4 regions of the Photobacterium gaetbulicola genome follow, and region 2 is predicted to be linked to each of the others. Evidence: predicted binding sites of a transcription regulator. Region 2 holds the regulator's gene; each other region holds the start of a gene.

Region 1 (3,164 bases), on a different contig from region 2:
TAGGAACTCGCGTGCCGCGGCGATTTCATCGTGGCCTAGTGGCGCACCGTGACAGTCATGCGAGCCGGCTTTGTTTGGTGAACCGAAACCGATGATCGTCTTGGTACAGATCAGCGTCGGACGCGGATCGGCTTTAGCCGCTTCGATAGCCGCGTTGATAGCGTCTGCATCGTGGCCGTCTACTGCTGGAATAACGTGCCAGCCGTAGGCTTCGAAACGCTTAGGTGTATCGTCAGAGAACCAGCCTTCAACTTCACCGTCGATTGAGATGCCGTTGTCATCCCAGAACGCGATTAGCTTGCCAAGGCCTAGAGTGCCCGCAAGCGAGCACGCTTCATGAGAGATACCTTCCATCAGGCAGCCGTCACCCATGAACACGTAAGTATAGTGGTCGACGATGTCGTGGCCGTCACGGTTGAACTGAGCAGCAAGGGCTTTTTCTGCCATCGCCATGCCCACACCGTTAGTGATGCCCTGGCCTAGAGGACCAGTCGTTGTTTCAACACCCGGTGCGTAACCGTATTCTGGGTGACCCGGTGTTTTCGAGTGTAGCTGGCGGAAGTTTTTCAGATCGTCGATAGACAGATCGTAACCGGTCAGGTGAAGCAGAGAGTAAATCAGCATTGAACCATGGCCGTTCGACAGGATGAAACGGTCGCGATCAGCCCACTCAGGATTCTGTGGGTTGTGGTTCATGTGGCCACGCCACAGTACTTCAGCGATATCAGCCATACCCATAGGTGCACCCGGGTGGCCAGAGTTAGCTTGTTGAACACCGTCCATGCTTAGGGCACGGATTGCATTAGCAAGATCTTTACGAGAAGACATGTCTGCTCCAGAAATTCGTAGACGTTGAATATTGGGCTACCTTTACCGTCGTTGGTTCAGGCTAGCCGCAGTTCGGCGGGCGGGTATTGTCGCAAAGACTGGGCCATAACTGCAAACGATTTCCTTCGAAAAATAAGTTCTATATCAAGATCATGAACCGAAAACGGTGCCAACTCGCTGTAATAAAAGCGTTACGGGGTAAACGTTTGCCTTACTTTTTTGCGAGTGACCCTACTTTTTACAATGTTGATTTTCACCCAGCAAAAGGTATTATAGCCGTCTAGACGGAGGTAGCTCTATACATACAAACGTATAACCGTATGCAAGTATGTGACCATCAAACATGGTTTAAGAGCCCGACAACATCAACTAACACATATATTTATGGGAGCGCTCATGTCGAAGCACCTGTTTACTTCTGAGTCAGTATCAGAAGGTCATCCAGATAAAATTGCTGATCAGATTTCAGATGCAGTATTGGATGCGATCTTAGAGCAAGATCCGAAAGCACGTGTTGCGTGTGAGACTTACGTAAAAACCGGTATGGTAATGGTTGGTGGTGAAATCACGACCTCTGCTTGGGTTGATATCGAAGAGCTAACTCGCGAAACCGTCCGTGAAATCGGTTATGTACACTCTGACATGGGCTTCGACGCTAACTCTTGTGCGGTACTAAGCGCAATCGGTAAGCAGTCTCCAGACATCAACCAGGGTGTTGACCGTGAAGACCCACGCGAGCTGGGTGCTGGTGACCAGGGTATCATGTTCGGTTACGCGACCAACGAAACTGACGTACTGATGCCAGCGCCTGTGACATACGCTCACCGCCTGGTAGAGCGCCAAGCAAAAGTCCGTAAGAACGGTGCCCTGCCTTGGCTTCGTCCAGATGCGAAAAGCCAGGTGACGTTTGCCTACGACCAAGGCAAAATCGTTGGTATCGATGCGGTAGTACTTTCTACCCAGCACTGCGACAGCATTGAGCTACCAGTACTGCAAGAAGCAGTAATGGAAGAAATCATCAAGCCAGTACTGCCTGCTGAGTGGCTGAACAAAGACACCAAGTACTTCATCAACCCAACCGGCCGTTTCGTTATCGGTGGCCCAATGGGTGACTGTGGTCTGACTGGTCGTAAGATCATCGTTGATACCTACGGCGGCGCAGCTCGTCACGGTGGCGGTGCATTCTCTGGTAAAGATCCATCGAAAGTTGACCGCTCTGCAGCCTACGCAGCACGCTACGTAGCGAAGAACATCATCGCGGCTGGCATGGCTGACCGTTGTGAAATCCAGCTTTCTTACGCAATCGGTGTTGCTGATCCAACATCTATCATGATCGAAACATTCGGTACTGAAAAAGTTTCTCACGACATCATCGTAGAAGCAGTACGCCAGCACTTCGACCTACGCCCATACGGCCTGATCGAAATGCTTGATCTGCTTAAGCCAATGTACAAGAAGACTGCGGCATACGGTCACTTCGGTCGTGAAGAGTTCCCTTGGGAAAAAACTGACAAAGCTGACATCCTACGCGACTTCGCTAACATCAAGTAAGCGCCTAAGTTTGTCAGATACAGTCTGGTTGCAAAAAGGAAGCTTCGGCTTCCTTTTTTGTTTTTAAAAGTTGGGTCCTGGGTCCAAAAGCGTTTCTACTAGCTAATCGATGTCAAGCTCTTCCAAGGACCTCGTTTTCGCTTTTCCTAGAACCCCGTGCCTAGGGCCGCTCTTCCCTCCCGCCGCTCTTCCACCTATACTCCCCAGCTCCACCATCCTGCCTTGGAAAGAACATGACCACTTTGCAATACCAAGTGATTGATCGCGTTAAGCAATGTATTGCCCAGGCCAACCGGCGCCTCAATAAACGGCTCTCGATGCCCGAAGTCCGCTTTACCCAGCGCGGCAAGATTGCCGGCAGTGCCCGATTACAAGGCTGGGAGGTACGCTTCAATCCGGTACTGCTAAAAGAGAACCCAGAGGCCTTCCTCAATGAAGTGGTACCGCACGAAGTGGCCCACCTGGTGGTGTTCAAACTGTTTGGCAAGGTTCGCCCGCATGGCAGGGAATGGCAGGTTATCATGCAGGAAGTGTTCGGCGTTACGCCGCGCACCACCCACAGCTTTGATGTCAGCTCGGTACAGGGCCAGACTTTTCTCTACCGCTGCCAGTGCAGCGAACATCACATGACGGTTCGCCGTCACAATAAAGTCCAACGCGGCCAAGCCCATTACCGCTGTCGCCAATGCGGGGATACCCTGACCTTCCAGCAGCAAGGGCGATTATCGACTCGCGGCTAAATTTCCCTCTTGCCCTTGTTTTTCGTCTATCCAGCGTCCATCTAA
Region 2 (3,164 bases):
TTCATTACCATGCTTACCCAGTACCCGGCAAAATTGCTGTAGAGCTGACCAAACCGGCCAATACCGTAGAGGATCTCGCGCTTGCCTACAGCCCGGGTGTTGCTGAGCCCGTGCGTGAAATCGCGCAAAACGCGGAAAATGTTTACAAGTACACCGGCAAGGGCAACATGGTTGCGGTGATCACCAACGGTACGGCAATTCTGGGTCTAGGCAACCTTGGCCCATTGGCTTCAAAACCTGTGATGGAAGGTAAGGCTTTGCTGTTCAAGCGTTTTGCTGGCCTTGACTCGATCGATATCGAAGTCAAGCACCGTACGATTGATGAGTTCGTCGATACGGTTGCCAATATTGCCGATACGTTCGGCGGTATCAACCTGGAAGATATCAAGGCGCCTGACTGTTTCGAAATCGAAAAACGCCTGATTGAGCGCTGCCACGTCCCGGTGTTCCATGATGATCAGCACGGTACGGCGATTGTGACTGCAGCGGGTATGCTCAATGCGCTGGAGCTCCAAGGCAAGAAGATCAGCGAAGCGGTGATTGTCTGCCTGGGTGCCGGTGCGGCGGCGGTGGCGTGTATGGAGCTGCTTATCAAGTGCGGTGCCCAGCGCGAGAAGATCTACATGCTTGACCGCAAGGGCGTGATCCATACCCGTCGTGACGACATCAACGAATACAAGCAGCTGTTCGCCAACAACACTGACAAGCGTACTTTGGAAGATGTGATCGAAGGGGCCGATATCTTTGTCGGGGTATCAGGCCCGGATCTGCTGGCACCGGAAGCGCTGAAGCTGATGGCAGACAAACCGGTGGTGTTTGCGTGTTCTAACCCGGACCCGGAAATCAAGCCTGAGCTGGCCCATGCGGTGCGCGATGATCTGATCATGGGGACCGGCCGTTCGGACTACCCGAACCAGGTTAACAATGTCATCTGCTTCCCGTTCATTTTCCGTGGTGCCCTGGATGTTCGTGCCAGCGAGATCAATGACGAGATGAAGCTGGCCGCGGTGGATGCTATCCGGGCGCTGGCCAAAGAGCCGGTACCGGCTGAGGTGATTGCCGCCGCCGGTGCTGACAAGCTGGAGTTTGGCCCGGATTACATCATTCCTAAGCCGATGGATCCTCGCCTTCTGCCACGCGTGGCCAAGGCCGTAGCCCAAGCCGCCGTGGAATCGGGCGTGGCCCAAATCGACATGCCAGCCGGTTATATGGAAGCGAAATAATTTTCGTACATTGCACCGTAAACGAAAAAACCAGCCGCAAGGCTGGTTTTTTTATCGTCAAAATACGGTGGCATTATTGACGCAGACGAATGCACATAGGCTTATTCGGTAATGTCTTCGTAGTTGATCCCCATCTCTTCCATCAGGGCCTTGGCTTCGGCCGGAAGGTCGTCTGGACGGTCTTTACGGATGTCGTCATCAGTAGGAAGCGGCTGTCCGGTGTAGGCGTGCAGGAAAGCCTCGCACAGCAGCTCACTGTTGGTAGCATGGCGTAAGTTATTGACTTGGCGGCGGGTACGCTCGTCGGTCAGAATTTTCAGTACCTTCAATGGAATCGAAACTGTAATTTTTTTTACTTGCTCGTTTTTCTTACCATGTTCCGCGTAAGGGCTGATGTATTCGCCATTCCACTCTGCCATTTTTTACCTTCTCAGCGATATAAAAGTGATGAAATATAGTATGCCTGAATTTTAGCGGGATTTACCGCCATAAGCAAAGACATATAGACGTCTAGAAGTGTTGACGTCCTCTTTGTTTGTGGTTATGTTGTTGCATAAAAGTTATTCACCAGGGCCGCCCTGACAAGGAAAGTAATTATGTGTGACAAGAAGCTAGCCACCGTCGCTGTTCGCACCGGCATCGAATCTGATACCCAGTACAATGCTGTGGTACCCCCTCTCTATTTGACCTCGACCTATAGTTTTGCGCAGTTGGGCGAGGTGCCACAGTATGATTACTCCCGCTCTGGCAACCCGACCCGCAATACGCTGGCCGATGCGCTGGCTGAGCTGGAAGGGGGGGCTGGTGCCGTCGTAACCAACTGCGGAACGGCGGCGATTAACCTGCTGGCTTCTGCATTGATCGGGCCGGATGATTTGATTGTTGCCCCCCATGATTGCTATGGCGGTACTTACCGCCTGTTCAATTCCCGGGCGGCGAAAGGCGATTTCAAAGTCCGCTTTGTCGACCAGACCGATCCGGCAGCCCTGGCCGATGCACTGGCGCTGCAGCCCAAGTTGATTTGGGTGGAAACCCCGTCGAACCCCCTGCTGCGTATTGTCGATGTGGCTGAGCTTTGTGCCGCGGCCAAGCAGGTTGGCGCGCTGGTCGCGGTCGACAACACTTTCCTGTCTCCTATCCTCCAGCAGCCTATTGCCCTTGGGGCAGATTTTGTTGTCCACTCCACCACCAAATACATCAACGGCCATTCGGATGTGGTCGGCGGTGTGCTGATCGCCAAGCAGCAAGAGCATGCCGAAGAGATCGCCTGGTGGGCGAACTGTATCGGTGCAACCGGGGCGCCGTTCGATGCCTATATGACCCTGCGGGGCCTGCGTACACTGGCGCCGAGAATGCGCATGCACGAAGAAAACAGCCGCCAGATCTTGGCCTACCTCCAGCAGCAGCCGATGGTGGGGACGATTTACCACCCGAGCCAGCCGGAGCACCCAGGCCATGCTATCGCCCTCAAGCAGCAGAAGGGCTTTGGGGCGATGCTGAGCTTTGAAATAGCGGGCAGCATGGCGCAGCTGGAGGTGTTTGTGAAGGCGCTAAACTGTTTCTCATTGGCTGAATCGCTCGGCGGGACCGAAAGCCTGATTTGCCACCCGGCCAGTATGACCCATCGTGCGATGTCAGATGAGGCCCAGGCCGAAGCGGGTTTGAAGCCGTCTCTGCTGCGGCTGTCGGTAGGGCTTGAAGATCCCGAGGACTTGATTGCCGATCTGGAACAAGCCTTCAACCTAGCGGCGGAGGGCGTGTAAATGAGCGTTTTGGAAACACGTCAGCTGCATAAGTTCGGGGGGAGCAGCCTGGCTGATCCGCAGTGCTACCTGCGGGTCGCGGAGATCTTGCGCGAGTATTCGAGCGCGAGTGATTTAGTGGTGGTGTCGGCGGCCGGCAAGACCACTAACCGTTTGATTGAGTGGCTTGAGCTGTTGG
Region 3 (3,164 bases), on a different contig from region 2:
GGATCAGCTTGGCCTGCTCGACGAATTTCTCTTTGCCTTCCTTGAGCGAGATAGAGTTGACGATCCCCTTGCCCTGGATACATTTAAGGCCCGCCTCGATCACTTCCCACTTCGAGGAGTCGACCATAATCGGTACTTTGGAAATCTCAGGCTCGGAAGCACACAGCTTGAGGAAGCGCACCATACACGCCTCGGCGTCCAGCATCCCTTCATCCATATTGATATCGATGATCTGGGCACCGTTTTCAACCTGCTGGCGGGCGACTTCCAAGGCTTCATCGTACAGCTCTTCTTTGATCAGGCGCTTAAACCGGGCAGAGCCGGTCACGTTGGTCCGCTCACCCACATTGACGAACAGCGTATCCTTTTCAATGGTCAGCGGCTCAAGGCCCGAGAGACGACAAGCGACAGGTAATTCGGGCAAGGTGCGCGGAGCAATGTTTACTACCGCTTCAGCCATCCGGCGAATATGTTCAGGCGTGGTACCACAACAGCCTCCGACCAAATTCAGGAAGCCGCTTTGCGCCCACTCCTTGATATGCACCGCCATTTCCTCTGGCGACAGATCATATTCACCGAAAGCATTCGGCAGGCCGGCATTTGGGTGGGCTGAGACCGCGCACTCGGAGATGCGCGACAACTCCTCGACATATTGGCGCAGCTCATCTGGCCCCAGCGCACAGTTAAGGCCAAAGGAAATAGGATTGACATGGCGAAGCGCATTGTAGAACGCTTCGGTTGTCTGGCCCGATAGGGTTCGGCCTGAGGCATCGGTGATGGTACCTGAAATCATCACCGGCAAAGCGTAACCCAACTCTTCAAACACGGTTTCTACTGCGAACGCACAGGCCTTGGCATTGAGCGTATCGAAAATGGTTTCGATAAGAATGATATCCGATCCGCCCTCGATCAAAGCCCGGGTTGACTCGGCATAAGCCTCTACCAACTGATCGAAGCTGATATTACGAAAGCCGGGATCATTGACATCCGGCGAGATAGAACAGGTACGGTTGGTTGGCCCCAGTACCCCTGCGACAAAACGTGGTTTATCCGGCGTCTTTGCCGTCCACTCATCGGCCACTTGGCGGGCCAGCTTTGCGGCCTCGAGGTTGATCTCGGCACTCAACGCTTCCATCTCGTAATCGGCCATCGCAATGGTCGTTGCGTTGAAGGTATTGGTTTCAAGGATATCGGCCCCCGCCTCTAGATACGAGGCATGGATCTCCTTGATCAATTGCGGTTGTGTCAGTACCAGTAAGTCGTTATTACCTTTGAGGTCCATATGCCAATCGGCAAAACGCTGACCACGGTAATCTTGCTCTTCCAGCTTATAGCCCTGGATCATGGTGCCCATGCCACCATCAATGATCAGGATCTGCTCAGCCAAGCGTTTATTTAGTAAATCCTTGCCCATCAACACCGCTTTACTTCCTTTTCTAATGTCACAGCTAATTCACATCCTACCATAGCAGAAATGGAAATCTAGACGTCTAAAGGGCTTTTCGTTGATTAAATTTTAACTCATTGGAATGAAATTAATGATAGCTATCGGACAATGATAGATTTATATTTTGACACAATTTTCAGCTTTACTTTCAACTATCATCGAGGTCATGGGATGTCAGTTTACAGCACCCTCTGTTTTCTGGCGGCAGCAGCGATGCTGATCGCTTTTATAAACAGCAAAATAGGAAAAATGCAGACCACTATCGCCATCACTGCGGGGGCATTGGTACTATCGCTGGGCATCATCGTTGCCGGGCAAAACGGCTGGTTCCATCTAGAGGACGTTGCCGCTGCCCAGCTTGGCGAAATCAACTTTGAAAATTTCCTACTCAAAGGGATCCTGGGCTTCTTGCTGTTTGCCGGTGGCCTTGGGATCAAACTGCCCCACCTGGAAGACCAAAAATGGGAAATCACCACGCTGGCACTCGCCGCAACCTTGTTCTCGACCTTTTTTATCGGATTTTCCCTATGGGGTATTTGCCAGACGCTCGGCATCCCGCTTGATCTGATATACTGCCTGATCTTCGGCTCGCTGATCTCCCCGACCGACCCGATTGCCGTCCTTGCCATTGTCAAAAAACTCGATGCGCCAAAACGCATCTCAACCCAAATTGAGGGCGAATCACTATTCAATGACGGCTTCGGCCTAGTCATTTTCGTTACCCTATTTACCATCGCTTTCGGTAACGAAGCCCCTACCGTTCTTGGCGTCGGCCAGCTATTCGTGCAAGAAGCTATCGGTGGCATTGCCTACGGCTTCGCCCTTGGCCTGATCTTCCACTACCTCATCAGCTCGACCAACGACCACTCGATGGAGCTACTACTGACCTTGGGTGTCCCAACCGCAGGTTATGTCTTCGCCGACGTTATTCATGTTTCAGGCCCTCTGGCCATGGTGGTATCAGGCATCATGATCGGTAACTGGACACGCTATATTGGCTTTTCCAAAGAAAGTGAAGATCACCTCGATCACTTCTGGGAGCTGGTCGATGAGTTCCTCAACGGCGTACTGTTCCTGTTAATTGGTATGAGTATGCTGCAATTTAGCTTCCACCAAGAAGACTGGATACTGATGGTAATTGCGGTGCCATTGGTTCTACTGAGCCGCTTCCTCAGTATCAAACTCTCTTACGCCGGCTTCCAGCGCTATCGTGACTACAACCCGTTATCCGTCAAGATCCTCACTTGGGGTGGCCTGCGAGGCGGCCTTGCCCTCGCCATGGCAATGGCTATTCCGGCCGGTGTTATGGTGATCCCGGATAAAAACATCGACGTCCGTGAAATCATGCTGGTAATGACCTATTCGGTCGTGGTGTTCTCGATATTGGTCCAGGGCTCAACAATCACGCCGCTGATCCACAAGGCCAAGCTGTGGGAAGCTGAGAACAACGCCTGATAATCGACTGAGGCGGATACAAAAAAGACCTGCATAACGCAGGTCTTTTTTTTTCGCCCTTATAGGCTATTCATCCTTGGTGAAATTGGCTTCCGAGAAGTGTTCCAAATCGTAAGGTGTCTGCTGGTAAACACAGTAATTAAGCCAGTTAGAAAACAGCAGGTGGCCATGACTGCGCCAACTGGCAATCGGCGGGTTGCCCGGGTTATTGTCTGGGTAGTAGTTGACCGGCACATTGGGCTCCATCCCTTCACCGACATCC
Region 4 (3,164 bases), on a different contig from region 2:
CAGTGCGCCTTCAACTAGGCGGGCAATGAACGGAATGGCTCCCACGGTCAGTGGGACGATAGCGGCAGCGGTACCGATCGAGCTGCCGACCACAAATCGGGTAAACGGGATGATCGCGACCAGCAGGATAATAAATGGGATCGAGCGGCCGATATTGGTCACGATCCCCAGCGCTTTGTTGAGCACTGGGTTGGCCAGCAGGCCGTTGTTTTTGGTCAGGTGCAGGGCAACCCCTACCGGGATCCCGATCAAAAAGCCGATCAGGCCAGAGGCAAAGACCATGACCAGGGTTTGGCCGAGGGCGTCGATCAGCAGATCAACCAAACGTTCGTTCTGGGTCCACCAGGTGGTAATTGAATCAAGCAACATAGCCCAATACCTCTACATTTACTTTGTGATCGCGAAGGAAGTTAATGGCTTGTTCTGCCGCTTGTTCGGTACCGAAGAATTCGGCCAGCATCAGGCCAAACTTGACGCCGCCGGCGTAATCCATGTCTGAGCTCAAGATACTGATGTCAATGTTGAACTCGCGAGCCACCTGGGAGATCAGCGGGGCATCGACCGACGCACCGGTAAATTCAAGACGGATCAGCGGGTAGCTGTTTTCAATGCGGGTTTCAACCATGCGAGCCCGGTAGTCTTCCGGAATGGAAAGATCCAACGTCGAGCGGATGAACTCGCGTGCCAGTTCGGTTTTCGGGTGGGCGAAGATATCACCGACCGGGCCTTTCTCGACCAGTTCACCGTCTCCGATGATCGCCACTTCCGAGCAGATGCTTTTGACCACATCCATCTCATGGGTGATCAGCAAAATAGTCAGGTTGAGCTTGCGGTTGATCTCTTTGAGCAGAGTCAAGATAGACTGGGTCGTTGCCGGGTCAAGGGCGCTGGTGGCTTCGTCACACAGCAGTACTTTGGGATCGGAGGCCAGTGCTCGGGCAATGGCCACACGCTGCTTCTGGCCGCCACTCAAGTTGGATGGGTAGGACTCGCGCTTGTCGGCCAAACCGACCAGCTCAAGCAGCTCATCGACCTTGGCTTTGATGGCGGACTTGCTGGTGCCGGCCAGCTCGAGAGGCAGTGCAACGTTGTCGAATACGGTACGGGATGACAGCAGGTTGAAGTGCTGGAAAATCATGCCGATTTTGCGACGGGCCTGGGTCAGCTCTTGGTTTGATAGCTGGGTCAGGTCGATGCCGTCCACAATGACGTGACCGCTGGTTGGGCGTTCAAGCAGGTTAACACAGCGGATCAGGGTACTTTTACCGGCACCGGAAGAACCAATCACCCCGAAAATGGTGCCTTGCTCAATGGTCAGGTTGATTTCACGCAGAGCGTGGATCGCCTTGGCCCCTTGATAGAAGACTTTATTGACTCTGTTTATTTCTATCATCGTATTTCCCAAATCCTATACCGTGTTGATGACGGGCACGCCCATCAATGGCTGCGACCGGTATATTGTTATGTTGTGTGTTGCATTTGCATTATTTTCTTGATGCGAGAGCTCTGTCTGCCAATTGCATCTATGGCTTTGATGCTATGGGCTAACATAAATGAAGTCAATAGATATTTTTACGTCTGGACGTCTAAATGTCTTTATAGCCATGGTGAGGGTAAGGCTTTTTTGTTTGCTTTGGCGACAGGGCCTTAGAGAAACAGGTGAATCCCATTGCTAGCCGTGCCATAATTTGGGGCATAACGAATACAGCGAGACAGAGGGCTGACGCTTGGCCAAACCAGCAGTTTTTATTGACCGTGATGGCGTGATTAACATCGATCACGGCTACGTGCATACCACCGACGATTTTGAATATGTCGAGGGGGTGTTTGAAGCCTGTAAGAAACTTAAGGCGATGGGGTATATGTTGGTGTTGGTGACCAACCAGGCCGGTATTGCCCGAGGTATGTACACCGAAGATGAGTTCTTGACCCTGACCGAGTGGATGGACTGGAACTTTGTTGATAATGGCGTGGAGTTCGATGGTATTTATTACTGTCCGCACCACCCGACGGAGGGGAAAGGCGATTATCTTCAGGATTGCAACTGCCGCAAACCAAAGCCAGGTATGTTTATCTCAGCCCGTGACTTCCTCAAGATTGATATGGCCAGCTCGGTGATGATCGGTGATAAGGCCGATGACATAAAAGCGGCCGAGGCAGCCGAAGTCGGCACCAAAATCCTGGTGCGTACTGGCAAGCCAGTCACCACCGAAGGTGAACAACTGGCTGACGCCGTACTCGACAGCGTGGCCGATGTGCCAGCTTGGCTGGCAGCACAATAATCCTGCACCTATCCTCTTGTTACCAAGGCCGCATTCGCGGCCTTTGTTTTATTTTTTCATGTCAAAGCTCTACCTCTCTCTGATTGTTAATATAAAGTTAATATGAGCGTGGCGTTTTCGAGCTGGTTTCCTGCCTCGTGTGAATAGATGCCAGTGGGAATGGCGCATCGTGCCTGTTTGACATGGAGCCGTTAAAACATGCTGTCATATTTTCTACGTCGGCTGGTATTGGTCGTCCCGACGTTTCTGGGGATCACTATCCTGATTTTCACCATCACCCGGTTTGTTCCCGGAGGGCCGGTGGAGCGCATGCTGGCCAATATGCAGGCGCAAGGTGATGGTGTGGCTGCCACGGCTTCTGCCGGAGGCAACTCTGCATTGTCTGAAGATCAAATTGCCGAGCTCAATGCCTTCTACGGCCTGGATAAGCCGGTACTGGAAGCTTATACCGAATGGCTTGGTAAGCTGATGGTCTTGGATTTTGGCGAATCAACCCGCTATTACGAGCCGGTTGCCGAGATGATTGCCGAGCGACTACCCATCTCCTTGTTCTATGGCGGCATGACGTTCTTCATCAGCTATTTTATTTCGATACCTCTGGGTTACTACAAGGCTCTCAAACATGGCTCGGTGTTTGATTCGGGCTCCTCGATCCTAATTTTTATCGGCTATGCCTTGCCCGGCTATGTGGTCGGTGTCCTGCTGATCACCTTATTCAGTTATCACCTGGAATGGTTCCCGATGGGCGGCTTCGTCGGTGAGGACTTCGATGACCACGGTAGTTTTTTCGAGCGGGCCAAGGACGTAATGTGGCATGCGGTGCTACCGCTGATCTGCTATTTGATCGGCGATTTCGCCACCCTGACGATGACGATGAAAAAT

Evidence for each region. Region 2 encodes MetJ, which represses methionine synthesis genes. Its sites were predicted from a motif close to TTAGACNTNTANANGTCTAA; they were not measured.
Region 1: a site for MetJ is predicted at 1,125-1,144, ahead of metK (methionine adenosyltransferase). Genes of this name have one in related genera too.
Region 3: a site for MetJ is predicted at 1,475-1,494, ahead of metH (methionine synthase). Genes of this name have one in related genera too.
Region 4: a site for MetJ is predicted at 1,571-1,590, ahead of metN (methionine ABC transporter ATP-binding protein MetN). Genes of this name have one in related genera too.

The regions. Positions count from the first base shown of each region.
Region 1 is NZ_PYME01000049.1:15,958-19,121, reverse strand. It holds gene tkt (transketolase) at 1-828, opposite strand, end outside; gene metK (methionine adenosyltransferase) at 1,225-2,379, shown strand; gene C9J03_RS25810 (SprT family zinc-dependent metalloprotease) at 2,613-3,119, shown strand.
Region 2 is NZ_PYME01000004.1:89,735-92,898, reverse strand. It holds gene C9J03_RS04590 (malic enzyme-like NAD(P)-binding protein) at 1-1,223, shown strand, start outside; gene metJ (met regulon transcriptional regulator MetJ) at 1,325-1,642, opposite strand; gene C9J03_RS04580 (O-succinylhomoserine (thiol)-lyase) at 1,820-2,986, shown strand; gene C9J03_RS04575 (bifunctional aspartate kinase/homoserine dehydrogenase II) at 2,987-3,164, shown strand, end outside.
Region 3 is NZ_PYME01000032.1:60,012-63,175, forward strand. It holds gene metH (methionine synthase) at 1-1,414, opposite strand, end outside; gene C9J03_RS22185 (cation:proton antiporter) at 1,619-2,902, shown strand; gene metA (homoserine O-acetyltransferase MetA) at 2,969-3,164, opposite strand, start outside.
Region 4 is NZ_PYME01000026.1:75,774-78,937, forward strand. It holds gene C9J03_RS20220 (methionine ABC transporter permease) at 1-369, opposite strand, end outside; gene metN (methionine ABC transporter ATP-binding protein MetN) at 359-1,393, opposite strand; gene gmhB (D-glycero-beta-D-manno-heptose 1,7-bisphosphate 7-phosphatase) at 1,728-2,282, shown strand; gene C9J03_RS20235 (ABC transporter permease subunit) at 2,481-3,164, shown strand, end outside.